Regions from separate parts of the Arthrobacter sp. LjRoot78 genome, predicted to be linked through region 2. Evidence: predicted binding sites of a transcription regulator. Region 2 holds the regulator's gene; the other holds the start of a gene.
What was found. Region 2 encodes LexA, which represses DNA repair genes until DNA is damaged. Its sites were predicted from a motif close to TCGAACANNTGTTCGA; they were not measured.
Positions count from the first base shown of each region.

Region 1: ACSQ1X_RS11730 (DUF6504 family protein) is a predicted target of LexA. The motif match lies at 7,327-7,342, and genes of this name have one in related genera.

Region 1 covers NZ_CAXUTG020000001.1:2,529,663-2,544,930, reverse strand. Annotated here, with positions in the region: gene ACSQ1X_RS11785 (DUF4956 domain-containing protein) at 1-19, opposite strand, end outside; gene ACSQ1X_RS11780 (GtrA family protein) at 95-1,189, opposite strand; gene ACSQ1X_RS11775 (phosphodiester glycosidase family protein) at 1,199-2,185, opposite strand; gene ACSQ1X_RS11770 (thioesterase family protein) at 2,320-3,123, shown strand; gene ACSQ1X_RS11765 (DUF2177 family protein) at 3,153-3,542, opposite strand; gene ACSQ1X_RS11760 (lipoate--protein ligase family protein) at 3,559-4,311, shown strand; gene ACSQ1X_RS11755 (mycoredoxin) at 4,308-4,565, opposite strand; gene ACSQ1X_RS11750 (SOS response-associated peptidase) at 4,736-5,482, shown strand; gene ACSQ1X_RS11745 (VOC family protein) at 5,504-5,926, opposite strand; gene ACSQ1X_RS11740 (chorismate mutase) at 5,941-6,267, shown strand; gene ACSQ1X_RS11735 (hypothetical protein) at 6,308-6,694, opposite strand; gene ACSQ1X_RS11730 (DUF6504 family protein) at 7,435-7,761, shown strand; gene ACSQ1X_RS11725 (DNA polymerase III subunit alpha) at 7,758-11,258, shown strand; gene thrS (threonine--tRNA ligase) at 11,402-13,411, shown strand; gene ACSQ1X_RS11715 (HIT family protein) at 13,434-14,024, shown strand; gene pgsA (phosphatidylinositol phosphate synthase) at 14,017-14,640, shown strand; gene pdxS (pyridoxal 5'-phosphate synthase lyase subunit PdxS) at 14,806-15,268, shown strand, end outside.
Region 2 covers NZ_CAXUTG020000001.1:1,623,102-1,638,369, forward strand. Annotated here, with positions in the region: gene miaB (tRNA (N6-isopentenyl adenosine(37)-C2)-methylthiotransferase MiaB) at 1-1,089, shown strand, start outside; gene miaA (tRNA (adenosine(37)-N6)-dimethylallyltransferase MiaA) at 1,093-2,109, shown strand; gene dapF (diaminopimelate epimerase) at 2,119-3,063, shown strand; gene ACSQ1X_RS07490 (class I SAM-dependent methyltransferase) at 3,044-3,658, opposite strand; gene hflX (GTPase HflX) at 4,106-5,674, shown strand; gene ACSQ1X_RS07500 (ATP-dependent DNA helicase) at 5,667-7,739, shown strand; gene lexA (transcriptional repressor LexA) at 7,806-8,555, opposite strand; gene ACSQ1X_RS07510 (LysM peptidoglycan-binding domain-containing protein) at 8,966-9,340, shown strand; gene ACSQ1X_RS07515 (histidinol-phosphate transaminase) at 9,418-10,536, shown strand; gene hisB (imidazoleglycerol-phosphate dehydratase HisB) at 10,625-11,251, shown strand; gene hisH (imidazole glycerol phosphate synthase subunit HisH) at 11,248-12,009, shown strand; gene ACSQ1X_RS07530 (hypothetical protein) at 12,010-12,168, shown strand; gene priA (bifunctional 1-(5-phosphoribosyl)-5-((5-phosphoribosylamino)methylideneamino)imidazole-4-carboxamide isomerase/phosphoribosylanthranilate isomerase PriA) at 12,225-12,971, shown strand; gene ACSQ1X_RS07540 (SseB family protein) at 12,985-13,884, shown strand; gene ACSQ1X_RS07545 (MFS transporter) at 13,942-15,243, shown strand.

The DNA.
Region 1 (15,268 bases), 910 kb from region 2:
TGAGGACGAGGGGTGTCATGGGATTCTCCGGAATCTGATTGGTGGACTGGTTTTCACGATCCACGGCCAAACTGTGCAGGTGCTGTGACGGAACCTAGGCCGGAATATGAGTGTTTGCCGGGAGTTCATCTGCTGTTTCCGCCGCGGCTTTGCCGTTGACCTTCCCGGCATTCTTCCCGGCAAAGAGGAACCGCTGCTGCACCGCGTAGCTGGTGGCCAGCAGGGCGATTTCGGCAAGGATTTTGGCGGGAAGCATGGCCAGGGACAGCGCTTCAAAGGCGGCGATCAACCCGAAGTTGGCGGCCAGCAGCACCGCGACCAGGGCGAAGTAGCGGACGCCGGTCCGGGCGGCGGGCTTCTCGCGGCCGCGCCGGAACACCAACCGCCGGTTGACGGCGAAGTTGACGGCCGAACTTACGGCCCGGGCGCCAACCACCGCAAGGAGCAGGGAGTCGGTGGCCGCGGTGAGGAGGAGGAACATCAGGGTGTCCACCAGGAACGCAGTGAAGGAGGACGCCAGGAACTTCAGCAGCGGGGCATAGATCCGGGCGGAGTCCGCCACCGGCCTGAAGTGCGAACCCGCGTTGTGGTCCAGGTACACGGTCGCGATGTCGACGCTGTTGATCGCGTACCCGGCCTGTTTGGCTTCCAGCAGCAGGTTCAGCTCGTACTCGTAGCGCTCGCCGTGGACGGACCGGAGCCAGGGGAGCATGGAGGCGGGGTAGCCGCGGAGGCCCGTCTGGGTGTCGGAAATCCTTTGGCCGGTGGCGAGGGTGAACAGCAGCCGGGTGGCGTTGTTGCCGAACCTGCTGCGGGCCGGGACGTTGCCTGTGAAGCTTCGAGTGCCCAGGACCATGGCCGGTGAGCCGGGTTTCACCGCGGCAGCCACCTTGAGGATGTCCACGATGGTGTGCTGGCCGTCGCTGTCGGCGCAGACCACGTTGCGGCCCGGGAGGTGGTCGGCGATGAAACCGAAGCCGGTCTTAAGCGCGAAGCCCTTTCCCCGGTTGGTGGCGTAGCCGACGACGTGGCACCCGAGTGCCTTGACGCCGTCGAACACGTCCCGGTAAGCGGGACCGCTGCCGTCATCAACCACCACCACCGTGGCCCATGGTTCCGCGTCTCGGATGGAGCGGATCAGGTCGGGCAGCTGCCGGTCAGGCTCGTAAGCCGGGATCAGGATGATCACGTCGGCCTCCTACTGCGCGATGTAGAGGATGTCGGAGGTGCCGCGTTCTTTGTTCTCGCCCAGGGGGTTGTTGACCAGTTCCCCGTTGAAGTACATGGTGGAGGACCCGCCGCCGTCGATGTTGTACGCGGTGGTGGCGCCGAGGCCCTGCATGATTTCCGCCAGCCCGGTCATGGTCACGCCGGCGCTGTAGCCGGGGCTCCGGCCGTCCACCACGACGAAGACGAGGTGGTTTTCGTCGATGATGCCGACGGCGGTGCGGGGCTGTTCGCCCTGGATGGAGTGGTTGCCGAAGTTGGTGTCCACTTCCATGTCCTCGATGCCCGTGGCGACCTCGCCGTCGTTCAACAGGGACGGGCCGAAGGAGAGGGTGTTCCAGACCCCGTCGGCCAGCAGTTGCTCAGCGGTGGTGGCGGTCTCGTCGTAGACCTTGACGGTGCCGTCCCGGTAGAAGGCCAGGCCCTGCCGGGCGCCCTCGTCGCGGAACACCACGCCGTTGCGGATCACGATGCCGGTGTCGCGGAAGCCGTAGTAGTCGCCGTTGATGGCAAACACGGCGTTGTTGGCCTCGGCGATGGCGGACGTGGTGTCGGTGATGTTTTCGCCGAAGCTGTCGTTGGCGAACGCCGACTGGAGGGTGGTGGCGTCGTCCAGTACGACGTCGGCAACGTAGTACGTGACGGTGCTGTCGCCGCTGCCGGTGGTCACCGTGGAGATGTTGATGTTGGATCTGCCGGAAACATAGGACGTGTCGGTGGTGACCGCGGCGGTGGTGCCGCTGGATTCGGCGGTGGATTCGGTCGTGGTGTCGGCCGCGGTACTGCTCTGGCTTGCCTGGTAGGCGGAGACGTCCGAGATTTCCACGTGCTGGACTACAAAGCGGTCCAGCGCCCAGGCGGTGGCTCCGCCGGCGGAAAGGGTGAGGGCGACGGCCCCGGCGACGACGGCGCGCCGGATGCGGCCGCCTTTGCGTTTTTCGTTCGTGAGAGGAGTCATGCCTTTATTTCTAGGCTCCGGACTTATGCCGGCCATGAGGCCTTGTTATGAGGAAGCTGTGACAAAGGCAAGCTGTGAGCCGTCTAGCGATAGTGTGTTCTGGGATCATCACCAGCCATGCGAAAGGGTCGACGTTGACTGCAGCACTTCCGGAACTCGCCGAGGGGGAGTTCTACTACGAGTCATTGGGCGGCGGACAGTTCCGTTCCACGATCCACGCCCAGGGTGCCTGGAACGAGCATGAGCAGCACATGGCGCCCGCATCCGGGATCATGGCGGACTGCCTGGAGCGGCATGCCCCGCGGGACGACGTCAGGATGGCGCGCCTGAGCTACGAGATCCTGGGACTGATCCCCGGCGGCGAGTTTGAGGTCGTCACCACCACCCTCCGCCCGGGCCGCACCATCGAACTGCTGCAGGCCGAACTCGTGGCTGGGGGGCGCGTGGCCATCCGTCTCACCGCGTGGCGGATGATCACGTCCGACACTTCGGCGGTCGCCGCCGTCGAAGATGCCTGCATTCCCGGACCGGAAAAGTGCTCTCCGTACGACGCCGCGAGCGTCTGGCCGGGAGGCTACATCCGGTCCCTGGAAATGCGTGTTGCCGACGGACACCGCCCGGGCTCCGGGACAGTCTGGATCCGAACCGCGCACCCGCTGACGGACAAGGCCGACAGTGGCGACCTGGCGCGGCTCATGGGCCTGGTGGACACCGCCAACGGAATAGCGGCGCGGGTACCTCCGGGGAAGGACAGCTACGCCTTCCCCAACCTGGACTTGCAGATCCACATGTACCGGAAACCCGCCGGCGACTGGCTGGGCCTCGACAACGCCGTCTCCTTCGGAGCCGACGGCATCGGACTGACGTCCACGGTGCTCCACGACCTGGACGGGCCCTTCGGCCGGGCAGAGCAGATCCTGACGCTCCGCAAGACGTAGTCTTCCGCGGAACCTGGCTCCTGCGGCCGCTAGTTCCTGTGGAACACCAGCCAGCCGGCCAGGGTGGCAAGGGCAGTCAGCGCTGCGCCCCAGAGGATGTCCACGATGATCAGCTGCAGCGGCCAGGTCTTCAGCGTCGCGGCATTGGTGAGGTCGTAAGTGGCGTAGGCGAAGGCGCCCAGGGCGGCACCGTAGCCCACCGCGCTAAGCCAGCTGCCGCCGTCGAGCGCGGGTCGCAGGGCGAAGAACACAATGCCGGCAATGTAGATCACGTAGAAGACCACCGCGTACCCTAGATTGGGCCGGTCGGCCAGCAGTTCACCAATCTGTCCGCGGTAAAAGGGGTTCATCGTCTTGAGCCAGATGGCGTCAATGACGGCGAAGGCGGCGGCGACGACCAGGAATTGCAGAATGACCATAAGGGAGCTTAGCAAGATGCAGCATACGGCCGGCGCACCCGCCACGCTGACCATTGTCCGGCAGGAGCAGTCGCTGGGCGCGGCCCGTGACCTGGAATTCGGCATTGAGCTGCTGGGCATGGCCAAGACCGGGCGGATCGGCCCGACGCTCAGGCTGTACCGCCCGGCTCCGACGGTCGCCTTTGGCCAGCGCGACGCGCACCTTCCCGGCTTTGAGGCGGCAGCGCAGGCGTGCCGGGAGCTCGGATTTGAGCCGCTGGTCCGGAAGGCCGGCGGCCGGGCTGCGGCGTATCACGAGGGAACGCTGATCGTGGACCATGTGGAGCCCCATGCCGATGCCATCGCCGGCGCCAAGGGGCGCTTTGCCTTTTTCGGCGGGATGCTGGCCGACGCGCTGCGGAACGCCGGAGTCCAGGCCGCCGTCGGCGAAATCCCGGGGGAGTACTGCCCCGGGGAGTTCAGCGTCCACGGCCTGGACCCGGCAGATCCTCTGCACCGGGTCAAACTGATCGGCACCGCCCAGCGGGTGGTGTCGGGTGGCTGGCTGTTCAGCTCGGTGATCGTGGTGGAGAATTCCGCGCCGATCCGCAAGGTCCTCGAAGCCAGCTACGCGGCCCTCGGGCTTGACTGGGACCCGGCCACTGCCGGTGCCGTTGACGACCTCGTCCCCGGGCTGGACGTGGCCGCCATCGAAACTGCGGTCATCAACACCTATGCCGGGTATGCGCAGCTGGACTACGCGGATTTCGCCAGCCTGCGAGCGGGCTAGGCGGCGAGCCGGCTCTTCACTTCGGCTGCCGACGGGTTGGTGGCAGCGGTACCGTCCGGGAAGAGGACGGTGGGTACCGTGCGGTTGCCTCCGTTGAGCTGCTCCACGAGGTCGGCTGTCCCTTCGACTTCTTCGATGTTGATCTCGGTGTAGCCGATGCCCTGGGCGTCCAGCTGCTTCTTCAGACGGTTGCAGTAACCGCACCAGGTAGTCGAAAACATGGTGATGGTGCCGGATTCGGGAGTGAAATCCACAGAGTTCTCCTCAGTATCGTTAGTGCTCGTCGTTATCAAAGCAGCTGTCTTTCCACTCAACGGTAACCCGTCGGCCGGTATTCCCCGGGCGCCGGGGCACCGCACCCCTGTCCCTGCCCCCTCGGGTTACGCCGGGTGACACTGCATCGGGGCGGTGGCATGCTGGTGCCATGTGTGGACGCTATGTGATGGCCAGGGCTGTCGGGGACCTGCTGGCAGAGTTTGACGCCGAACTGGAAGAGGAACTGGTGGTTCCGCCGTCGTGGAATGTTGCTCCGACCGCCGATGTGCCCATCGTGCTGGCACGGCTGGTGGACGGCAGTCCGGTCCGGCAGCTCCATGTGGCCCGGTGGGGGCTCGTGCCGTCCTGGGCCAAGGACCCTTCCATCGGCTCGAAGATGATCAATGCGCGAAGCGAAAGCGTCCTCGAGAAGCCGGCCTTCCGCAAAGCGACCCGGTCCCGGCGCTGCGCGGTGCCGGCCGACGGCTATTACGAATGGAAGGGTGAAGGGCGCGGCAAGCAGCCCTACTATGTGCACCCGAAGGACGGCCGGCCCCTGGTGTTCGCAGGACTCTACGAATGGTGGAAGGACCCGTCCAAGCCCGAGGGCGACCCGCACCGGTGGATGCTGTCCACCTCAATCATGACTACGGACTCGCCGCCCGAGGGCTATGGCGGCGGAATGCTCGCCGAACTCACCGCACTGCACGACAGGGTGCCGCTGCCCATGAACCGCGAGACCATGCAGGCGTGGCTGGATCCGCAGGCGGATGACGCTGCCGGCCTGGTGGATCTGGTTCGTGCGGGTGCGCACGACGTCGCCGAAGGCTGGACCATTGATGCCGTGGGCACCGCCGTCGGGAATGTAAAAAATGACTCGCCCGAGCTCATCCAGCCGGTGGGCAGCCTGTTCTAGCCGGCCTCCGGACCGGTGACTCTAGACTGTGACGTTGCCGCCGGCGTCGACGGCCCACGTGGGATTGAAGGCGATTTCCCAGCGGAAGCCGTCGGGATCGGCGAAGTACCCCGTGTAGCCGCCCCATGGCTGGGTTTTCGGCGGCGCCACCACGGTGGCGCCGGCCCCCTCTGCTTCCGCCACGACCAGGTCAACGTCCGCCGCGCTCCCCACGTTGTGGCTCAGCGTGACGCAGGGGACCCCGGCGGGGCTGCCCACTGACGCCTCGGCCTGCATCTGGCCTGCGTCCCAGAGGGAAAGAATGAGGCCGTGGTTGGCCTGGATGAAGACCACCTCGCCGGGGACTTCCCGGTGGACCGGCCAGCCCAGGCCGTCCACGTAGAAGGCGCGGGAGGCCTCGACACTGCGGACGCCTAATGAAATGAAGTCGACTCGAGGCTGCATTCTTAGATACTGTCATGCACATGCCCACAAATCACGGACACGACAAAGACGCCCAGGCCGACAGGGAGCAGCTCGCAGCTGTCCGCGTGGCCGTCGATGAAGTTGATGAGCAGATTGTCACCCTGATTGCCCGCCGTGAACGTCTGATCCGGATTTCCGGAACGTTGAAGGGTGATGACGCCGAGGTCAGGGCTCCGGGCCGCGTGGAGAAAGTCATCGAACATGTCCGTGCCGCCGCCGAGAAAAAAGACATCGATCCGGACATTGTGGAGAAGACGTACCGTGCGATGATCACGGCTTTCACCGAGCTTGAGATGAAAGTGCACAACGCCAGCAGCTAGCGGTTCAAAGCGCAGCTAGCGGCTCAGAGCGATTCCTCCGTCAGAGCGATTCCTCCACGGGAACGTTCGCCTGGTATTCCCGGCCGTCGGCGTCGCTGAAGGCTGTCATCAGGTGACCCTTCTCCAGCCCCAGGACCGTGCTCATGGGAAAGTTGCCGGTAATGGTGCTGCCGGAATGCGAAACGCCGCTGAGGTCGAAATTCTCCTCGGTGCCGTCGTGGCTGAAGCAGTAGAAGGACACAGCTTCGCCGTTCATGAACTCGATCCCCATTCTTCGTTGATGGGAATGATCCGGTGTGGCTGCGACGAGGCCAACGACATAGGCGCCCGCCCCGGGGATATTGCCGTCTATATCAAAAGTCGCCACCAAGGTGGAATCCTTGGCGGCGATGGCTACGTGCTTCAGGAGTGCGTCATGGGAGCTCATGGCTCAATCCTGCCCCCCCTCGCCCGCGTCCGTCCACCCCTGATTCAGGTTTTGTCAGGGCTCCGGCGCAGACGTGAATCATTAGAAGATACATTCGAATGTTTGCGGCATCGGGGCGCTCGGATCACCGTACTTCCGCGGGGATCCGGCAGTTGTGCGGGTGGAGTGGAAAACCCGTGGTGATGACTATGCACCCGGGCTCCATGGCAAGGGTTCGGACGAGAACGCCGAAGCGCTCCTGCGTCGCATGGCGCACGGCGACGGGATGGAGCTTAGGGTTGCCGAACACCAGGGGTCGATCGTGAGCGCGGGCCGCCTGGAGTCGGCGCCGGGTGCCGACTTTGCGGGAATCTGGGGCGGGCAACGCGGTAAGAGTGGCGCGGCCAAGGGATATACCGTGCAGTCACCGCGGCCCGCGCTCAGTCCGCAGTGAAGCTGGGCAAGAAACTCATCCACAGTGATTCGACCGGATACTCGCGGCCGATCCTGGAGCGCTACGGGTTTCTCCGGGTGTCAACAACCACCCCGTACTGCTGGCGGCGCTGAAGCCCGGCTGTCCCGCACAGCTCCTGGCTCCGTCTCCGGGAAGGGCTGTATAGGTTTTGTCCCGGCTCCGGCGTAGACTTGATTATTCGAAGATATATTCGAAAGAATTGTTTCGAACGAATCATTTCAGATTTCCCCTGCGCCGTTGCGCCCACGCGTGGCGGTCAGGGGGAGTGCACTTCCGGGAGGCGCCGATGGGCTTGTTCAGCGAGGGTGTCGACGTCGTCTGCACGCCCGCCGGCCAGCCCTCGGCGCTCACCTGGGCCGGTCGTCAATACACGGTTTGCGCAGAGCCCGTGCGCTGGTTTGAGCGCAGGCAGTGGTGGGCCGAAGAAACCCGCGCACCACTGGGAACCGGCCCGGGACTGGTGGACCACGAGATCTGGCGCGTCCAGGTCCGTCCCGCTGATGAGGAGGCGGCGCCGGATGAAGCCCTCACCCTCGACCTGACCAGGAACATCGGCAGCGGCCGGTGGCGGCTGCTGAAGATCCACGATGCCCTGAGGCCGCGATCAGCATGAGCTTCACCCATCTTCACGTTTCCACCGCCTTCAGCGCCCACTATGGGGTGTCCTGGCCGGATGAGCTTGCCCAGGCGGCCGCCGCGGACGGCGCCACCGCGCTTGCCTGCACTGACAGGAACGGCCTGTACGGCACTGTCAAACACCTCAAAGCCTGCATGGCGGCGGGACTGGATCCCGTCGTCGGGGTTGACCTTGCGGTCTATGACGACGACGGCGACCTCCGCACCCAGCTCGCGGGCCGCGTCGTTGTACTTGCCCACGGACACAACAAAGGTGCCGGCTACCGGGCCCTCTGCCGCCTGATTTCAGATGCCCATGCCCGTACGTCAGGCAAGGCCGGGGGAGTGGTGCCCGTTGCGGTGACCCGCGCCGAAATCGCTTCCCGGGCGCTGCACCCGGAAACACTGGAACCGGTGCTGACTGTGCTGGTGGGGCCGGATTCAGACGTTGGCAGGGCAATGAGCGGCCGCCGGTACCTTCGCCCCCGCACGTTGTTCAAACAATGGCTGGACAGCATGCCGAAGGGAACCGTGGCAGCAGAAGTGGTGTCCCACCTCAGCGCTCCCGGGGAGCCGCTGAGCACTGCCCATGCCGTGCGCATGCTCAAGCTTGCTGCCGAGCACGGGGTTCCGGCCGTCCTGACCAACGCCGTGCGGTATTGCGCGGAAGACGGGGCTGCAACGGCGGATGTGCTGGATTCTGCCCGCACCTTGAAATCCCTGACCGAACTGACTGAGGAGCCGTTGCTTCAGCCCAACGGCCGGGGGTGGCTGAAGACCTCCGCCCAAATGCTCGAACTCGGCAAGGAGGTCATCCATGCCGCGGGCTACGGCGCCACCGACCTCACCAGATTGCTCGGCCAAACCGAGGCGCTCGCGGACCGCTGCCGGATGGACCCGGTCGCGGACATGGGGTGGAAGCAGCCGGTGGTTCCCGAAGCTTCGGTCATCGGCATTGATGGCGATCCGCTGGTTGAGCTGACCAGGCGCTGCGAGGCCGGCATCAGCCGGCGGTTCCCGGGGATATCAGGGCGGGCCGAAGCGGAAATGCGGGCACGGCTGGAGCACGAACTGAGGATCATCGCCAACCTTGGCTTCGCTTCCTACTTCCTCACAGTGGCCGAGGTGTCCCGGATGATCCTGGACATGGGGGTCAGGGCCGCGGCGAGGGGCTCCGGGGCCTCCAGCCTGGTGAACTACCTGATCGATGTCAGCCAGGTGAACCCGCTGCAGCACGACCTCATTTTCGAGCGGTTCCTTTCCCGCGACAGGGCAACGCTTCCGGACATCGACATCGACGTCGAAAGTGCCGAGCGGCACAACGTGTACCGCCGGATCTTTGACCGCTTCGGGGCGGAACGCGTCACGCTCATGAGCATGCAGAACGGCTACCGCGCTCGCGGTGCCGTCCGGGACGCCGGCCACGCACTGGGCATGGACGACGGCGACATCGGCGAGATCGCCAAGCAGCTGTGGCGGTTCTCGGCAAGGAACTTCCGTGAGGCCCTGGTGGAAAAACCCGAACTGAAGGAATTCGCAGGAAGGGTGGAGCAACGCGAATTCGCGGAAAACCAGCAACTCGACCTGCTCGTTGACCTGACAGAGAGGCTCGACCGCCTGCCACGGCACATCTCCATGCACCCCTGCGGCGTAATCCTTGGCGACGCCACGCTGCTGGACCGGACCCCCGTCCAGCCCAGCGGCCTTGGCCTGCCCATGAGCCAGTTCGATAAACACGACATGGATCCGATGGGGATGCTCAAACTGGATGTCCTCGGCGTCCGAATGCAGAGCGCCATGGCCTTTGCCGTCCGTGAGGTCATCCGGCTGCACCCCTCAAAGGCAGAGGTGGTGGCTGCCGGTGCACATCCTCCCGGACCGGACGGCACGGGGCCGGACTTCATCTCGGCAGACGGGCACATCGACCTCAACGCCGTACCGCTCGATGACGAACCAACCTACGAGCTGATCCGGAGCACGCATACCCTTGGCTGTTTCCAGATCGAATCTCCCGGCCAGCGGGAACTCATCGGCAAAATGGCACCGCGGGAATTCAACGACCTCATTATCGACATATCGCTGTTCCGCCCGGGGCCCATGAAATCGGACATGGTCCGGCCCTTCCTCGAACACCGGCACGGATTCGCGCCGGAAGTCTATCCGCATCCGGACCTCGAACCTGTGCTCCAGGAAACCCACGGCGTGACGGTCTTCCACGAACAGATCCTGAAGACGTTCGACGTCATGACCACGTGCGGCCTGGCCCGGGCGGATGAATTCCGGCGTGCCCTGGGGAATGAACTCCTTGAACCCAAAGTGGAGGAATTTTTCCGCAAGGAAGCCCGGGCACGGGGTTACACCCCGGAGGTCGTGGACAAGGTCTGGGGAACACTCAAGGCCTTTGGCAGCTTTGGATTCTGCAAGGCACACGGAGCAGCCTTCGCCGTGCCCACCTATCAGTCGGCCTGGCTGAAGGCCCACCACCCGGAAGCTTTCCTCGCCGGGCTATGGGAACACGATCCCGGCATGTATCCCAAGAGGCTCCTGGTGGCCGAAGCTCGGCGGCTGGGGATCCCCATCCTGCCCCTGGACATCAACAGGAGCCAGGCAGAGTACCGGGTGGAGCGGGTCGGATCCGGGCCCGACCGCGGGAAGCTGGGCATCCGGCTCAGCCTGAACGGCATCTACGGGCTTTCCGGGGCCGAACTCAAAAGGATCGTTGCCGGCCAGCCCTACGACTCGCTGGCAGACCTGAGGGCCCGCTCCAGGCTGAGCAAGCCCAGCATCAAGCGGCTTGCCCAGCTCGGAGCATTCGACGCGCTGCACCGGGAATCCGGCGGAGCCGCCAACCGGGCAGACCTCGTCCAGCACCTCCAGACCCTCCAGAACCGCCCCGGTAAGAAAGGCATTGAGGTGATCGAGGGCCAGCTGTCCCTGCCCCTGGGTGATGTTGAACTCAAGAACCTGAAGGCCGAACTTCCAGCTCCGAGCATGATCGAAAACGTGCGGGCAGAACTTGACCTGATGGCGGTGGATGTCAGCGAACACCTGATGGCCAGCCACCGGCCCCTGCTCGACCGGCTGGGCGTCACCACCGCGGACAAGCTCCTGGGGCTCCGGAACGGCACCGAAGTGCTGGTGGCCGGGGTCCGGATTGCCACGCAGACACCGCCGATGCGCGGCGGGCGGCGGGTGGTGTTCATCAGCATCGACGACGGAACCGGCTGTGTGGACTCCGTATTCTTCCATGAGGCCCAGGAACTGGCAGGACCGTTGCTGTTCGGCACCCGCCTGCTCCTGATCCGTGGCAACACCCGCAGGACCGGCCCCCGCGGGATCAGCATCAGCGCCACCATGGCCTGGGACCTCAGCCGCACCGAGACCCTGCCGTACCCGGAAAAGCAATCCACCGACACCTGGGAACCTGACCTCCAACTACGGGGGCCGTTGGACGGAATCAGCCGCAGCCTGGCCATCACGGGCCTTGGCAGCTGAACCTCAACTCCGGATGGGTCAGGTGCGCTGGCCGGCCGCGCCGCTTTGGTCGGCCTCTCTCCCAACCGATAGCATGGACGAGGCTGGCTGTGGTCCCCGTACGCCACAAGCTACGAAGCCTTAACTTTGAATAGGAGACACCCGTGTCAGATGCCCAGCAGATCACCCTCATCGTCGACGGCGAAGAGACCAAGGTGACTACCGGGACCACCGGCGCGGAACTCTTTTTTGAGCGCCGCGACGTCGTTGTTGCCCGAGTAAACGGCGAACTGAAGGACCTCGACCAGCCGCTCCCCGAGGGCGCGGACATCGAAGGGGTCACCATCGATTCCCCGGACGGCCTTAACGTCCTCCGGCACTCGACTGCCCACGTGATGGCCCAGGCCGTGCAGCAGCTTCGCCCCGACGCCAAGCTCGGTATCGGTCCCTACATCACTGACGGCTTCTACTTCGACTTCGACGTCGCCGAGCCGTTCACCCCGGAAGACCTGAAGACCCTGGAAAAGATGATGCTCAAGATCATCAACCAGAACCAGAAGTTCGTCCGCCGCGTCGTCTCCGAGGACGAAGCCCGCGAGGCCATGAAGGACGAGCCCTACAAGCTGGAACTGCTGGGCAAGAAAAACAACGCCGCAGACGCCGGCGAAGGCGTGAATGTTGAGGTCGGCGCCGGCGATATCACCATCTACGACAACGTGGACCGCAAGAGCGGGGACAGCGTCTGGTGCGACCTGTGCCGCGGGCCCCACCTGCCCAACACCAAGCTCATCTCCAACGCCTTCGCCCTGACCCGGTCCTCGGCCGCCTACTGGCTGGGCAACCAGAACAACCAGCAGCTGCAGCGCATCTACGGCACCGCCTGGCCCACCAAGGACGCACTCAAGGCCTACCAGGAGCGCATCGCCGAGGCCGAACGCCGCGACCACCGCAAGCTCGGTGCCGAGCTGGACCTGTTCTCCTTCCCGGACGAGCTGGGCTCCGGCCTGCCGGTGTTCCACCCCAAGGGTGGCATCATCCGCAAGGCCATGGAGGACTACTCCCGCCAGCGGCACGTTGATGCAGGGTACGAGTTCGTCTACACCCCGCACATCACCAAGGGGCACCTATACGAAGTCTCGGGCCACCTGGACTGGTACAAGGAGGGCATGTTCCCGGCGATGCACATCGACGCGGAACTGAATGAGGACGGCACCGTGCGCAAGCCCGGCCAGGACTACTACCTGAAGCCGATGAACTGCCCGATGCACAACCTGATCTTCCGCTCCCGCGGACGTTCCTACCGCGAACTTCCCCTGCGGCTGTTCGAATTCGGTTCGGTGTACCGCTACGAAAAGTCGGGCGTGGTGCACGGCCTGACCCGTGTGCGCGGCATGACTCAGGACGACGCCCACATCTACTGCACACGCGAGCAGATGAAGGATGAGCTCACCACCACGCTGAACTTCGTACTGGGCCTGCTCAAGGACTACGGCCTGGACGACTTCTACCTGGAGCTCTCCACCAAGAACGAAGACAAGTTCGTGGGCGACGACGTCACCTGGGAGGAAGCCACCCGCACCCTCGCCGAAGTTGCTGAAGCCTCGGGTCTTGAGCTCATTCCGGATCCGGGCGGAGCCGCGTTCTACGGCCCGAAGATCTCCGTCCAGGCGAAGGACGCCCTCGGCCGCACCTGGCAAATGTCCACCATCCAGCTGGACTTCAACCTGCCCGAGCGCTTCGAACTCGAATTCCAGGCCGCCGACGGCACCCGCCAGCGCCCGGTGATGATCCACCGTGCCCTGTTCGGCTCCGTGGAACGGTTCATGGGTGTGCTGACTGAGCACTATGCCGGCGCCTTCCCGGCATGGCTGGCGCCCGTGCAGGTGGTGGGCGTCCCCGTGGCAGAGGCCTTCAACGACTACATGTTCGACGTCGTGGGCCAGCTCAAGGCCGCCGGTATCCGTGCGGAGGTGGACATCTCCTCCGACCGGTTCCCGAAGAAGATCCGCACCGCCAGCAAGGACAAGATTCCGTTCGTCCTGATTGCCGGCGGCGAGGACGCCGAGGCCGGGGCAGTCTCCTTCCGGTTCCGCGACGGCAGCCAGGACAACGGCGTGCCGGTGGCCGAAGCCGTCCAGAGGATTGTCGACGCCGTCCGCAACCGGACCAGCTAGCGGAAGCGGAATGGCAGGCGACGTGCAGGAGAACACAGGCGCTGGCGGAGGACATCCGGGCGACGGCGACGTGACCGATGAATTCGGTCTGGCCGGAGTTCCGGACGCTTTCCAGCGCCTGTGGACCCCGCACCGCATGGCCTACATCAAGGGCGGGCAGCACCAGTTCAAGAACGAGGATGACTGCCCGTTCTGCGTGGCCCCTGCCCGCAGCGACGAAGACTCCCTGATTGTCTACCGCGGGCGCACCGCATACGTGGTCCTGAACCTTTTTCCCTACAACCCGGGCCACCTGCTGATCTGCCCTTACCGGCACGTTCCCGATTACACGGACCTGACCGTGGAGGAAACCGCGGAATTCGCAGCGCTGACCCAGACCTCCATGCGGGTCCTGCGCAAGGTGTCCAACCCCGGGGGCTTCAACCTCGGGATGAACCAGGGCGTGGTGGGCGGGGCCGGGATCGCCGGCCACCTGCACCAGCACGTCGTTCCGCGCTGGGGCGGGGACGGCAACTTTTTCCCCATCATCGCCCAGACAAAAGCAATCACGCAGACGCTCGGCGAAGTCCGCCAGCAGGTCGCCGAGGCCTGGCCGGAGGACGAGCATGCTTAACCGGCATGCCCGCGGGTTTTTCACCGCACTGTTCTCCCCGCTGGCCCGCTGGCTCCTGAAGATCGGTGTTTCGCCGGATGCCATCACCATCGTGGGAACGGCAGGCGTGGTGGTGGGCGCACTGGTGTTCTACCCGCTGGGTCAGCTGTGGTGGGGGACGCTCTTCATTACGGCCTTCATTTTCTCCGACGTCCTTGACGGCATCATGGCACGCATGCAGGAGCGGGGCGGGCGCTGGGGCAACTTCCTGGATTCCACCCTGGACCGGGTAGCTGACGGCGCCCTGTTTGCCGGACTTGCCATCTGGTACTTCACGGGAGGCGCGGACCGCGCGATCGCCATCGCCGCCGTCGTGTGCCTGGTGCTTGGCATGGTGGTCTCCTATGCGCGGGCCAAGGCCGAGGCTCTCGGCTTCCACGCAAACGTGGGCATTGCCGAGCGCGCAGAGCGGCTGGTTTCTGTTCTGGTGGTCACCGGATTCACCGGGCTCGGGCTCCCCAGTGTGGTCCTGCTGGTGACGCTGACCCTCCTGGCTGCCGCCAGCCTGGTGACCGTCGTCCAGCGGATCGCCACCGTGCACCGGCAGTCGCTGGAAGAGACGGGACTGCCGGGGTAACCCGAATTCAGCAGCGTCGCAGCGTGGGACTAGTATTAGCTGTACCTGGTCATTGGATCCGGTAATCCGGTGTGCGCGCGGCGTGGGCTTCCCGTCCGTGCTGCCGCCTGCGCCGGGACCGAGAGACCGGATCTACGTAACATCTAGCTACCCATAGGGGTTTTTGTGTCTACACCTGATGTAAGCAGCGAAGCCGGCTCGTCCGCCAACAGCGTCACGGGCAGCAACCGCGTCAAGCGCGGCATGGCCGAGATGCTCAAGGGCGGCGTCATCATGGACGTCGTCAACGTCGAACAGGCCCGCATCGCCGAAGACGCCGGTGCCGTGGCCGTGATGGCGCTGGAACGCGTTCCGGCAGATATCCGCGCCCAAGGCGGCGTGTCCCGCATGTCCGATCCGGACATGATCGACAAGATCATCGAAGCCGTGTCCGTGCCGGTCATGGCCAAGGCCCGGATCGGCCACTTCGTCGAAGCCCAGGTCCTGCAGTCCCTCGGCGTGGACTACATCGACGAGTCCGAGGTCCTGACCCCGGCCGACTACGTCAACCACATCGACAAGTGGAACTTCAAGGTTCCCTTCGTCTGTGGCGCCACCAACCTCGGTGAGGCCCTGCGCCGCATCAACG
Region 2 (15,268 bases):
ACCCTCCCCACCAAGCGGGACTCCGTGTACTCGGGCTGGGTGTCGATTTCGGTGGGCTGCAACAACACGTGCACCTTCTGCATCGTTCCTGCCCTGCGCGGCAAGGAGAAGGACCGCCGCCCGGGCGACATCCTCGCCGAGATTCAGGCGCTGGTGGATGACGGTGCCATCGAAGTGACGCTCCTGGGCCAGAACGTGAACTCCTACGGGGTGGAATTCGGTGACCGTCAGGCATTCTCCAAACTGCTCCGTGCCTGCGGTGAAATCGAAGGCCTCGAACGGGTCCGGTTCACCAGCCCGCACCCGGCAGCCTTCACGGACGACGTCATTGACGCCATGGCTGAAACGGCCAACGTGATGCCGCAGCTGCACATGCCGCTGCAGTCCGGCTCCGACAAAGTCCTCAAGGACATGAAGCGCTCGTACCGCTCCACTAAGTTCCTCGGCATCCTGGAAAAGGTGCGGGAGCGGATTCCGCACGCGGCCATTTCCACCGACATCATCGTGGGCTTCCCCGGCGAAACCGAAGAAGACTTCCAAGCCACGCTTGACGTCGTCGAGAAATCACGGTTCGCCACGGCGTTCACCTTCCAGTACTCCAAACGCCCCGGCACTCCCGCGGCGGACTTGCCGGACCAGCTCCCGAAGGCAGTGGTGCAGGAGCGCTTTGAGCGCCTGACAGCGTTGCAGGACCGGATAGCGGCCGAGGAGAACGCCCGCCAGCTGGGCCGCCGGGTCGAGGTCATGGTCACGGCGCAGTCCGGCCGCAAGGCGGAGGAAACCCATCGCTTGTCGGGCCGGTCGCAGGACCAGCGCCTCGTGCACTTCTCGGTCCCGGAAGGTGCTGAGAAACCGCGCCCCGGCGACCTCGTGACGGTCACCATAACCGAAGCCGCGGCCTTCCACCTGGTCGCGGATCCGGCGTCGGCGGCGGACTACACCCTGCGCCGTTCGCGCGCGGGCGACGCCTGGGACAGGTCCCAGGCCGACTCCTGCGGCGTGCCGGTTCCCGGCAGCGGTTCCGGCGCGAACGGCGCCAAGAGCGGCGTGTCCCTCGGCATGCCGGCGGTCCCCGTCCGCCGCGGCTAGGCAATGGCCAATCCTCCAGCCGACGAGCACCACGAAGTGGACGCCCGCCCAGCAGCGATCGCCGATGCTGACCTACCCTCGGCGGCGGACCGCAATACCGGTAACCCCCGTCCTCCCGTAATCGCTGTGGTTGGCCCCACCGGGTCCGGCAAATCTGACCTCGCCGTTGCGCTGGCACTGGCCCTCGACGGCGAAGTCATCAACGCGGACGCCATGCAGTTCTACCGCGGCATGGACATCGGCACTGCCAAGATCACGGCCGTGGAGCGCAAGGGAGTTCCGCACCATCTCCTGGACACCCTCGACGTCACCGAAGAAGCCAGCGTTTCGGACTTCCAGCGCGAGGCGCGGGCCGCCATCGCAGAGATCCACGGCCGCGGCAAGCGGGCCATCCTGGTGGGCGGTTCGGGCCTCTACGTCCGGGCCGCACTCGACGTGCTCGAATTTCCCGGTACGGATCCGGCTATCCGCGGCCGCCTGGAAGCAGAGCTGGCGGACACCGGTCTGGCCCCGCTGCGCACCCGACTGGAAGCGGTCGACCCGGTTTCAGCCGGCCGTCTGGGCGACGCCCGCAGGGTGGTCCGGGCCTTGGAGGTCTTCGAACTGACAGGGCGCCCTTTCAGCTCCTTTATGCCCGTTCGGGAGTACTTCCAGCCGGCGGTACAGATCGGACTCGAAGTGGACCGTGAGCTCCTGAAGGACAGGCTGGCCCAGCGCGTCCACGTCATGGTTGCAGGCGGACTCCAGGCCGAGGTGCAGCGGCTGGACGCTGCAGGGCTCCGAAACGGCAAGACGGCGTCCCGTGCCCTGGGCTATGCCCAGTTCCTGAAAGTCCTCGACGGCGAATGGGATGCCGGCCAGGCCACGGACGACACCATCACGGCCACGCGGAAATTCGCCCGGCGGCAACTCACGTGGTTCAGGGCGGATCCGCGCATCAACTGGCTTGACTGGCAAGACCCGGACCTGGTGGCCAAGGCCGTGGCCATGTCGCTCAAGACGCCCACCCTGAACCGGTAACCTTGATCCATGGACGAAACCCTTGCACCCGCCCCTGACCGCACTCTCCAGGGGCTGAGCGGCCTGGCCTTCTCCAAGGGCCATGGCACCGGCAACGATTTCGTGCTCGTTGCCGACCCCGAGGGTACCTGGCCGATTGCGCCCGAACAGGTCGCGGAACTCTGCGACCGCCACCGCGGCATCGGCGGTGACGGCCTGATCCGGGCCGTGCCTTCGCGATTCCTCCCGGAGGGGCGCGAGCTGCAGGCAGTCCACCCGGATGCCGAATGGTTCATGGACTACCGCAATGGTGACGGATCCCTGTCGGAAATGTGCGGCAACGGCGTCCGCGTGTTTGTCCACTTCCTCATCGCCGAAGGCCTTGTCCGGCTCGGCACCGGCGATGCCCTGACCATCGGCACGCGCGGAGGCGTCAAGACAGTGGTGCGGACCGATAACGGCTACGCCGTGGACATGGGGCCGTGGGAATTCATCTTCCCGGGCGAGGCCACGGCACGTGCCATGGACTCGCTGGTGACCGCGGACGGCCTGGAAGTACCGCGCCCGGCGCTGTCCGTCAGCATGGGGAACCCGCATACTGTGGTGGCCCTGGCCGAACTCAGCGAACTTGAGGCAACACAGCTCTTCAAGGCACCGCACGTTGATCCGAAGCCGGCGAACGGCACCAACGTCGAGTTTGTCGTCCCTTCCGAGCCGCTGGTCCACGACGGCGTCGGCACAGTCACCATGCGCGTCCACGAGCGCGGCGTGGGGGAGACCCAGTCCTGCGGTACCGGCGCCTGCGCAGCAGCTGTCGCCATCCGGCACTGGGCCGGGCAGGGCGCTCCGGACGCCTGGAATGTGAACGTGCCCGGCGGCGTCGTCGGCGTTAAATTCTTTGCGGGGCCGGAAGGCCACGAACATGTGGAACTTAGCGGTCCCGCGGTGATCGTGGCTAGCGGGACGCTTTCCTGACCCGAAGGATCCTGAAGGACTTCGAGGTGCTTTCCCGGGTGACGGTGAAGCTGCTGTCCAGTTCAGCGGCCAGCCAGCGCTGAAGCGAGTCGGAACCAAGGTTCTTCTGGACCACCAGCCAGGCGGATCCGCCTGCGGCCAGCCGGGGCAGCCACAGCAGCAGCAGGGAGTGAAGCTCGTCCTTGCCGATCCGGATCGGGGGATTGGACCAGATCGTGTCGAACCGGAGGCCGGGATCGACGGCGTCGGGCAGGCTGGCGGTCACGTTGTTCAATCCCAGCAGGCCGGCGTTCTCGTTGGTCAGGGCGACGCAGCGCTCGTTCACGTCCACGGCGAAGACCTGCGCGTGGGGTGCCCGCAGGGCCATGGTGAGTGCGATCGGACCCCAGCCGCAGCCGATGTCCAGCAGGTTGCCCTGGGGTGACGGGGCCGGCACATCGGCGAGCAGCACGGCAGTTCCCTTGTCAATGCCGTCGGGGCTGAAGATGCCGCTGGACGTCTGCAGCCTGCGCGTTTCACCGGCAAGTTCCACGGTTAGCGGTTTGCGGGTGAAGGGCCCGGCAGGCTGGGCGCTGAAATAGTGTGCAGACTCCATAACTCGCCAGATTAGTTGCCCGGCGCGCCGATGGGAAACGAGGAGGGGAACGGGGCACGGAAACCCGTCTGCTAATGTTTAATCCATGTTCTTGATCTTTGAGTAGCCGGCACGGGCACAGCCCGTCCCGCAGCGACGCAGGTATTCACCTTCCGCTCCGTGCGCCGTCAAGCCGTGATTGCCCGGCAGAACGTCCCGCCCGTACTACTTGGAGTCCAGCAATGCTGATCGTCTGACCATGCGCTCTTCTGAACAAGCGCACCCTCCGCAACGTCGCCTGCCCCGCACATCGTCGCCCCACATACCGTCCGTACCGCCGCCCGCTGCGCCGCAGCCGCCGGCACTCCAGGAGCCCGAATGACCAATAGTCGTCAGCCCAGCGCGAATACCGCCCCGCAGACAAACAATCAGCATTATTCTGAAGGTGTCGAATCTTCAAAGGAGAACATGACCAACCAGCCCAACACCGGATCTGATGCAGCCTCCCAGGACATGAGTCCTGAGGAAATCCAGGCCGTCATCGACCGGATTCTGTCCAAGGATGTTCCGGCACGTGCCGCCCACCCCGCATCGGAAAATTCGCGCGGAGTTTTGGGATCGGCGCAGGCGATATCCCGCCAGGACAGCGAACACAGCATCTTCGACGGTGACCAGCAGGACCTTGAGGAACGCCGGGCGCTGCGCCGTACGGCCGGCCTGTCCACCGAACTCGAAGACGTCACCGAAGTTGAATACCGGCAGTTGCGCCTCGAACGTGTTGTCCTCGCCGGTCTGTGGACAGAAGGCACGCTTGCGGACGCCGAGAACTCCCTCCGCGAACTTGCCGCCCTGGCGGAAACTGCGGGCTCGGAGGTTCTGGACGGCATTGTCCAGCGCCGTGCCAAGCCCGACCCCGGCACGTTCCTCGGCTCCGGCAAGGCCCAGGAGCTCAAGGACATCGTGATGTCCACCGGTGCGGACACTGTGGTGGTGGATGCCGAGCTGGCACCTTCACAGCGGCGCGGACTCGAGGACATCGTGAAGGTCAAAGTCATCGACCGCACGGCCCTGATCCTGGACATCTTCGCCCAGCACGCCAAGAGCCGTGAAGGCAAGGCCCAGGTGGAGCTGGCGCAGCTTGAATACCTGCTCCCGCGCCTGCGCGGCTGGGGCGAATCCATGTCCCGCCAGGCCGGCGGCCAGGTGGGCGGCGCAGGTGCCGGCATGGGTTCCCGTGGTCCCGGCGAAACCAAGATCGAACTGGACCGGCGCCGGATCCGCACCAGGATGGCGAAGCTGCGGCGTGAAATCGCAGCGATGAAGCCGGCACGGGAGACCAAGCGGGCCAACCGCCGTCGTAATTCCGTGCCGTCCGTAGCCATCGCAGGATACACAAACGCCGGAAAGTCCTCGCTCCTGAACCGGCTGACCGACGCCGGCGTCCTGGTGGAGAACGCCCTGTTCGCCACGCTGGATCCCACCGTCCGCAAGGCGGAAACGGCAGACGGCCTGGGCTACACCCTGGCCGATACCGTGGGCTTCGTCCGGTCCCTGCCGACCCAACTGGTGGAAGCCTTCCGTTCCACCCTGGAGGAAGTGGCCGATTCGGACCTCATCCTGCACGTGGTGGACGTCTCGCATCCCGATCCGGAAGGCCAGATCGCCGCGGTCCGGGCAGTGTTCAGCGAAGTGGACGCCCGCAAGGTGCCCGAGATCATCGTGCTGAACAAGGCCGACGCCGCGGATCCGTTCGTGGTGGAACGCCTGAAGCAGCGTGAACCCCGCCACGTGGTGGTGTCCGCGCGCACCGGCCAGGGCATCGCCGAACTCCTCAAGGCGATCAGCGAATCCATTCCGCGGCCCAGCGTCAAGATGGAACTGCTGATCCCGTACAACCGCGGTGACTTGATCAGCAAGCTCCACGAAACGGACGCCGAAATCCTTCGCCTGGACCATGAAGAGCAGGGCACACGCGCCCTGGTCATGGTGCGCGAAGGGCTCGCCGCTGAACTGGAATCCTTCATCAGCAATGTCTGACCCCGGGGCCGGAGAAACGAGTGGCTCCGCCGGCGAGCAGTTCGTCATTGAACTGCTCGACCGGGCGGTGTCCGGCATGGGCGGACAGAGCCGCGACGGCCAGCACGAGATGGCCCGGCAGGTGGCACGCGCTATAGACAGCGGCGACCACCTGCTGGTCCAGGCCGGAACCGGCACCGGAAAGTCCCTCGCGTACCTGATTCCGCTGATCGCCCATTCACAGGTCAGCGACAAACCCACCCTGGTGTCCACAGCTACCTTGGCCCTGCAGACCCAGATCGTGGGCAGGGATCTTCCGCGGCTGCTGGAAACCATCACTCCCGCCTTGGAGCGTCCCGTCAAGGTGGCCCTCGTCAAGGGCCGGGCCAACTACGTCTGCCGGCACAAGCTCGACGGCGGGTTCCCCTCCGAGGAGCCGTCAGAGGGCCAGCTCTTCTCACTGGGGGAGGACACCAGCGTCCCGCACTTCGCCGCCTCCCTGGGCGGTCCGGCGTCGCAGCTGGGCAAGGAAGTGGTCAGGCTCCGCGAATGGGCGGAGAAGACCGCCACGGGGGACCGGGACGAACTCATGCCCGGTGTGACGGACCGCGCCTGGCGGCAGGTGTCCGTCACGTCGATGGAATGCCTGGGAGCGCAGAAATGTCCCATGGCTGCCGAGTGCTTCAGTGAACTTGCCCGGCATGACGCAGCCGAGGCCGACGTTGTGGTCACCAACCACGCAATGCTGGCTGTCAGCGCCTTCGAGGGCCTGGCGGTGCTGCCGGAGTACGACGTCGTGGTGGTTGACGAGGCGCACGAGCTCCAGGACCGCGTGACGGGAGCAGTCTCCGGCCAGTTATCCGTGGCCATGGTCCATGCCGCCGCCTCGGGCGCCCGCAAAAACACCGGGATCACTGTTGACGCGCTCAACAACGCGGCCGCCAACCTTGAGCTCGCCATCGCCGGAGTCTCCAGCGGCCTGCTGCCCAACGGCCTCAACGATGAACAACTCGACTGTGTGGACCAGTTGCGGGAAGCCTGCCGCGCGGCCCTTTCCGACTCCAAGGGGGACAGTGCCAACACGGCCGACGGCGGACGCCAGCTGGCGCGCTCACGCCTGATGGTCATCCTTGAGCTTTGCGAACGGCTGATTGCCGCACGGGAAAACCGCGAAGTGGTCTGGTTTTCGCGGAACAGCACCTTCGACCCGCAGCAGGGCTACTCGCAGCCGGACGATGCCGCGCCTGCCCTGATCAACATTGCACCGCTGAGTGTGGCTGGAAAGCTCCGAGACGGTCTCTTTGCCGGCCATACGGTGATCCTGACCTCTGCCACCCTCGCCATAGGATCGGCCTTCGAACCGGCCGCCGGCGGGCTCGGGCTCGTGGGACAAGGCGCACCCAGCTGGACCGGAGTGGACGTCGGATCCCCGTTTGACTATCCCAAGCAGGGAATCCTCTACGTCGCCAGCCATCTGCCGAAGCCCGGCCGCGGGACGTCGCCTGAAGCACTCGACGAGCTCGAGAAGCTGATCCGGGCCTCGGGCGGCGGGGCACTGTGCCTCTTTTCGTCGCGGCGGGCCGCCGAGGAAGCGGCAGAAGCCATGCGCCCGCGCCTGGATGTCAGCATCCTGTGCCAGGGCGAATCGACCATGACCGCGTTGGTGCGGCAGTTTGCAGACGAACCGGATACCTGCCTTTTCGGCACCATGTCCCTCTGGCAGGGCGTTGACGTTCCCGGCGGGTCATGCCGGCTGGTGGTCATCGACCGGATTCCGTTCCCGCGGCCGGATGATCCGCTGATGACGGCACGGTCCCGGGCCGTGGCCCAGGCAGGCGGCAACGGCTTTATGTCGGTTTCGGCCACGCACGCCGCGATCCGGCTTGCCCAGGGTGCCGGCCGTCTGATCCGCTCCACGGGCGACAAGGGTGTTGTGGCCGTCCTCGACTCCCGGCTGTCCACGGAACGCTACGGAGGCTTCCTCCGTGCTGCCCTGCCACCGTTCTGGCCCACTACAGATCCTGCGATCGCTGTGGCTGCGCTGAGCCGGCTGGCCAAGGCTCCGGCGGAGGCCGCTTCTGCCTGACGGGGCGGGGGCGCCTGACGGGGCTCGAGCCGGCGCCGGGTGACCGGCGGCGGCTACGGCGGGCTGCTAGAGCGAGCGAAGGACTGAGACGACCTTGCCCATGATGGTTGCGTGGTCGCCCAGGATGGGCTCGTACTGCGTGTTCTGCGGCAGCAACCAGGTGTGGCCGTCCCGCTGACGGAACGTTTTGACCGTGGCTTCATCATCGAGGAGGGCGGCAACGATGTCGCCGTTGGCGGCGTCGCTCTGCTGGCGCACCACAACCCAGTCACCGTCGCAGATCGCTGCGTCGATCATGGAATCGCCGGACACCTTCAGCATAAAAAGCTCACCGTGGCCCACCAGCTGCCGTGGCAGCGGCATGAGGTCCTCGACGACCTGGTCAGCCAGGATCGGCCCGCCGGCAGCGATCCGCCCGACAAGGGGGACCATGGCCGTATCCGTTGCCGTGGCAAGTTCGGATACAGCCAATCCGCCTACTGTGCGCAGCCGGGCAGGCTTTTCCACGCCGGTGATTTTGGCTGTCCCCTCGTCCAAGGTCAGCGGCATCAGGACCTCCATGGCACGCGGCCGCTTGGGATCGCGGCGGAGGTAGCCCAGCTTCTCAAGCTGCGAGAGCTGGTGGGTGACGCTGGACAGGCTGGCCAGTCCCACGGTGTCGCCGATTTCACGCATGGACGGCGGGTAGCCGTTGTCGTTGACGGAGCGCTGGATCGTTTCCAGAATTTTCTTCTGACGTACTGTGAGGCCCTTCGGCTTCGGTGATGACTGCTGGCTCCGCTGCGTAGCCCTGCCGCCGGTGGCTTGTGCTGCCATGTTCGCCAACGCCTTTCCGTTCTCCCCGGCCTCCGTCGCTGCAGGTGCCGGGAACTTCCGGCCTGAAAATGTCAGACCCTGCTGATCAACTGCAGAAGTGGTTGTTCTGTAGCTCAAACGTAGGCCAGCCCCACAGGTTTTTCAAACATTTGTTCTAGTGAGTCTCGACAATGTTCGTTAATAAGTGCTAGAACAGAACCAGTAAAGTTCGAATATGTGTTCTAGTAGCGAAGTTCTTTCGGTTCTATGTTCGAAAACCGGAACGGGCGGACGTCAGCTTCAGGAACACAGCGGGCAGCACAGTCAGGTCCAGGAGGGCTCAGTTCATGTCAGTTACAAGTGCTTTTCACGGTTCGCGTCATGATGGTTCGGCCAAGCAGGGTTTGGGGCACCATGGCGCGGAATCTCCCATGCAGGGCTTCAACTGGGAGGAACGTCCGGCCGTTAGGACGGCGAAGGCCAGGTCCTCGCAGCCGCCCCTCCGACTGACCCGCCGCGGGCGCATCGTCCTCGTCGGGATTCCGCTGATCCTGGTGTCCGTGCTGCTGATCTCGCTCGCCGGCTTCCTGAACTCGCCGGCGAAGGCGGCGGATTCCGCGTCCGAGCTGTCCTTGACCCCCACCGTGTCGGTGACGGTCCAGCCGGGGCAGTCCCTCTGGGAGATCGCAGGATCCGTGGCCCCCGAACGCGACCCCCGGGATGTCGTGGCCGACATCGTCCAGCTCAACAACCTCGACGGCGGCAGGGTCATGCCGGGCCAGCAGATCTTTGTCCCCTCAAACTAGGGCGCCAAAACCTGCTCCCGGCCGGCCGGCGGCGTCACAGTTTCGGCGGCCCGGCCACCCTCACTTAAACTGTTGAAGTGACTGACCAGCTAGAGCGACTGAACCGACTTCCCCTCCGGACCAACCTTCGGGGCCTGAGCCCGTACGGTGCGCCGCAGCTGGATGTTCCCATCCTGCTCAACGTCAACGAAAACACCCATGGCGTTCCGGCCGACGTCCTCGCCGCCATCTCCGAGGCTGTGACCGCTGCCGCGGCGGGACTGAACCGCTACCCGGACCGGGAGTTCACCGAACTGCGTGAGCGGCTGGCGGAGTACCTTGGCCACGGCCTGGCCGCTGACAACATCTGGGCCGCCAACGGGTCCAATGAAGTGCTGCAGCAGATACTGCAGGCGTTTGGCGGGCCGGGGCGTACCGCCCTCGGGTTCCCGCCCACGTATTCCATGTACCCCTTGCTGGCCAGCGGCACCGATACGGGTTACATCGTTGGCCGGCGTGCGGACGACTATGGCCTCAGTGCGGAGTCAGCGGCCCGTCAGGTCCGGGAACTCCAGCCCAACATCGTTTTCCTGTGTTCACCGAACAACCCCACCGGCACGGGCCTGGGACTGGATGTGGTCGAAGCCGTCTATGCCGCGGGCGAGGCCAGCCAGACAGTCGTGATCGTCGATGAGGCGTACCACGAGTTTGCGCACGACGGCACGCCCAGCGCCCTCACCCTCCTGCCGGGCCGTGAGCGCCTGATCGTGTCCCGGACCATGAGCAAGGCCTTTGCCTTGGCCGGTGCAAGGCTCGGCTACATGGCGGCCGCCCCCGAGGTTACGGACGCACTGCGGCTCGTTCGGCTGCCGTACCACCTGTCCGCCATCACTCAGGCGACCGGCCTGGCCGCCCTGACACACCGCGAGGCCCTCATGGCCGACGTCGAAGACATCAAGCGGCAGCGCGACCGGATCGTCACGGAGCTAACCCGGATGGGACTCAAGCCCGCCGCATCCGACTCGAACTACGTCTTCTTTGGCGGCCTCGAGGACCCCCGCGGAGTATGGCAGGGATTGCTCGACGCCGGCGTCCTGATCCGCGATGTCGGAATCCCCGGCCACCTGCGCGTCACGGCAGGCACTGAGACGGAAACCACAGCCTTCCTGGAAGCCCTGGAACTGATCCTGACCGGGCAGCCCAGCGTCCCGGCCTAAACTGGAGTCAGACCCCGGTTCCCCAGGGAACCAGTTCCCAGACTTCCACCCCGACGGTATTTCTCCTTACATCCAAAGGACACAACACATGAGCACCACCGGATCCATTGCTGCCGAGGCCCGGACCGCACGCATGGAGCGTTCCACGAGCGAATCGTCCGTGCTCGTCGAGATCAACCTTGATGGCACGGGCATCTCGGACATCAGCACCTCGGTTCCGTTCTACGACCACATGCTGACCGCATTGTGCAAGCACTCGCTCATCGACATGACCGTAAAGGCGACCGGTGACATCCACATCGACGTCCACCACACGGTGGAGGACGTCGCCATCACCTTTGGCGAGGTGCTTCGTACCGCCTTGGGCAACAAGGCCGGGATCCGCCGTTTCGGCGAAGCCACGGTTCCCCTGGACGAGGCCCTTGCCCACGCCGTCGTCGATGTCTCCGGGCGTCCCTACCTGGTGCACGGCGGAGAGCCCGCCGGGCAGGAATACCACCTGATCGGCGGCCACTTCACCGGTTCGCTGACCCGCCACGTCTTCGAGGCGATCACCCTGCACGCCGGCATCTGCCTGCATATGAACGTCATCGCCGGCCGGGACCCCCACCACATTGTGGAAGCCCAGTTCAAAGCCTTCGCGCGTGCTCTGCGCGCAGCCGTGGAGCCGGACCCCCGCGTAGAGGGCATCCCCTCCACCAAGGGTGCGCTGTGACCGGCCCGGTCCTCCGGGACGGGGCAATCCTGGATCCTGCCGGAAGCGCGAAGCCGGCCTCACCCGACGGTAAACCCACCGTCACAGTCCTGGACTACGGCTCCGGCAACGTCCGCTCAGCCGTCCGTGCGCTTGAGCGTGCGGGCGCCGAAGTCATCCTCAGCGCCAAGCCCGAGGACGTCCTGAATGCCGACGGACTGCTGGTTCCCGGCGTCGGAGCCTTCGAAACGGTCATGCGCGAGCTCAAGGCAGTGGACGCCATCCGGATGATCGGCCGGCGTGTTGCCGGCGGCCGTCCCGTACTCGGCATCTGCGTGGGACTCCAGGTGCTTTTTGAGGCCGGCGTCGAGCACGGCACCGAAGCCGAAGGCATGGGGGAGTGGCCCGGCAAGGTGGAACTGCTTCCTGCCGAGGTTGTACCCCACATGGGCTGGAACACGGTTAAGGTTCCGGAAGGATCCCGGCTCTTCGAGGGCGTTGAAAACGAGCGCTTCTACTTCGTCCACTCCTACGGTGTGCAGCACTGGGACTTCGACGTCATCCAGCCCCGCATGGCTGCCCCGCTGGTCACCTGGTCCGAGCACGGCGCACCGTTCATCGCCGCCGTGGAGAACGGGCCGCTGTGCGCCACCCAGTTCCACCCGGAAAAGTCCGGCGACGCCGGAGCCCGGCTCCTCCGCAACTGGGTCAACAGCCTGCGCCCCGGCAAAGCGGCAGCAACAGCAGCCACTCCCGCCCGTACCGGACCGGCCGCCTAGATGTGGTCGATAGTCCTGACGGGCGTCGCCGGCCTGCTGGTTGGCGGGGCGCTGTCCTTCAGGCAGCAACACAAGCCGCTCTGGACCCAGGTCGTTTTCTACGTTCTGGCCGGAATGTCGCTGCTGGCCGCGTACCTTCTTACCCTGCCGGCCAACTAGCCGCGCCCGCACCCTGCCTGCCCACCACAGCTTCACTACAACCTGAGGACCTGAAGATGACCACCGAAACGCCGCTGCCCGTCCTGGAACTGCTCCCCGCCGTCGACGTCGTCAACGGCCAGGCGGTCCGCCTGGTCCAGGGCGAGGCCGGTAGCGAGACGAGTTACGGCACGCCGCTGGAAGCTGCACTCAACTGGCAGGAGCAGGGTGCCGAGTGGGTACACCTGGTGGACCTGGATGCAGCCTTTGGCCGCGGCTCCAACGCCGAACTGCTCCGCGAAGTGGTGGGCCGGCTGGACATCAACGTTGAACTGTCCGGCGGCCTGCGCGACGACGAATCACTCGAGAAGGCCCTGGACCTGGGCGTCGCCCGGGTGAACCTGGGCACGGCGGCCCTTGAAAACCCGGAGTGGACTGCACGCGCCATCGACCGCTTTGGCGACAAGATCGCTGTCGGGCTCGACGTCCGCGGAACAACTTTGGCGGGCCGCGGCTGGACGAAGGAAGGCGGCGACCTGTGGGACGTGCTGGCACGGCTCGAAGAAGCCGGCTGCGCCCGCTACGTGGTCACGGACGTCACCAAGGACGGCACCCTGCAGGGCCCCAACGTTGAGCTGCTCCGCCAGATGGTGGAGAAGACCGGCAAGCCGGTGGTGGCCTCCGGCGGTATCTCCAGCCTGGAGGACCTCAAGGTGCTGCGCTCCCTCGTGCCGCTGGGCGTTGAAGGTGCCATCGTGGGCAAGGCCCTGTACGCCGGTGCCTTCACGCTGCCGGAAGCGCTTGACGTAGCAGGCCGCCGCTAGCCCGGCAACCACCATGGATCAGCGACCTCCAGCGGAACAGCGACCCCCGGCACCCCGGCAGCTGCCCGGCCACATCGCCGCTGCGCTTGCCGGCTCAGGCGGGGCCACGGATTCCGCCGGCCAGCCCTGGGCCGGCCGCAGCTTCGCCGGCGAGGATGCGAAGATCCACAACTTCGAGGACGACGACGGCACGGCCGATGCCGGTTACCTCGCCGCGGTTGACGCCCTGCGCTCCGCTGCCGGCGACGAGGCTGCCGTGGTGGCATCCCTGGCCACTGCCCGGGTGTTTGTTCCGATCGTTGCCCGGCTGGCCGAAGAAAGCGACCACGGGACGCACGCCGACCGGCTTCACGGGGATAAGCAGGCGGACATGGCGCTCGTAACGCTGAAAGCACCGGACGGACGGACCGCCCTTCCCGTCTTCACGTCGGCAACGGCGTTGGAAGCGTGGCACCCGCAGGCCCGGCCCGTGGCTGTCTATGCCGCGAGGGCCGCACTGTCCGCGGTGGCCGAAGGCGCCGAACTCCTGGTGCTGGATCCCGGTTCCGAGTACACGTTCGTTGTCCGTCGGCCGGCCGTCTGGGCTCTCGCCCAGCAGCAGGAGTGGCTGCCGTCCTACGCAGACCCGGAGCTTGCACGCGCAATGGCGGAAGCAACGGCAGGCTATCCGCCGGTAAGGCGCGTGGAACTCGAGCCGGGCGGCGGCGTCGCGTCGTCAACAGCCGGCGGTGCCGTTGTCCCCGGCGGCGGTCCGGGGCCGGAGCTCCGTGTCGTGCTGTACCTGGCCGACGGCCTGGATGCTGCCGGTGTCCAGGCAGTTGTGTCCGGACTCAATGCCGAGTGGTCCCGGAATGCGGTCTTCGCCGAGCGGGTTGACTCGATAGAGGTAAAGTTGCTGCGCGCAGCCGAGTAGCTGACGGTAGACGGGACACATCCCGTCCTGTCGTCGGCAGGATGAAGGACAAAGCCCGTGAATTTCGCTCTTTACAAGGAGCTCCTTGCAGTCAGGCCCATCAGGCTACTGCTGACCGTCGGAATGATAGCCCGCATACCGCATTCGGCGGCCGGGGTACTGCTGACCCTGCACATCGTCCTCACGCTGGGCGAGGGGTATGCCGCCGCCGGTGCAGCGGCAGCGGTAATGACCATTGGCATCGCCGTCGGGGCCCCCTGGCGCGGTCGCCGGGTGGATACCGTCGGTCTTCGCAAGGCGCTGATTCCTTCCGTCGTTTCCGAGACCGTCATCTGGTCCGTGGTGCCGCACGTCTCCTATGAGTGGCTGCTGGCGCTGGTGTTCGTCGGGGGACTCCTCACGCTGCCAATCTTCAGCGTGGTGCGCCAGTCGCTGGGCGTGCTGGCAAGCGGCGAGCAGCGGCGGACGGCCTTCGCGCTGGATGCGATCGCCACGGAGCTGGTCTTCATGCTCGGCCCTGCGGCCGGCGCCATTGTGGCTACCGCCGGTTATTCGGTTGCCGGACTGACGGTTGTGGGTGTGTGCACGTCCGTGGCCGGCCTGTTCCTGATGTGGTTCAACCCGCCGACGCGAAGCGCAGTGCCGGATGACGAGTACGAAACGGACCAGCAGGAAGGCGCGGAAGTGGCGGTCGTCGCGGCGGCTCCGGCACACCTGCAGGAGGCTGCTGCCGAACTTGCTCCGGTGGCGTCCAGTGAGCTCCGCCGCTTGGGGCTGCGTCACAGGGTGGCACACAACTTTGCCTGGTTCACCGCCGCGGTGGCAGCGGTCTTCGCTGTGGCCGCCGGGGCCGGAATGGTCCTCAGCGGCACTGACGTGGGAATTGTTGCCGCTTTGGAAACCGGCGGGCACCAGGCGGAGATTGGCCTGGTCTTTGTCTTCTGGTGCGCGGCTTCCGTGGTCGGCGGGCTCCTTTACGGCGCCATGCACCGGCCGGTTTCCCCGATTATCCTGTTGCTTGGCATGGCTGCCCTCACCATCCCGATGGGCTTCGCCCGGGACACGCTGACACTGTGCCTGCTTTCGCTGCTGCCCGGGCTGCTGTGCGCGCCGGTCCTTTCCTCTGCCTCGGAAAAAGTGGCCGAGCTCGTGGAGGAGCGCCGCCGCGGCGAGGCCATGGGCTGGTACGGATCTGCGCTGACTGCCGGGGTGGCCCTCGGCGCTCCGCTGGCCGGTGTTTTCATTGACGGAATCGGACCGTCCGCCGGTTTTGTCTCGGTGGGTGCGGCGGGCGTTGTCCTCTGCCTGTTCGGCCTGGTGCTGCTGCGCCATCGCCGCCGGCGCGGCCTGCTCACCTAGCGCGGGGCAGGAGCCCGCCTGACCC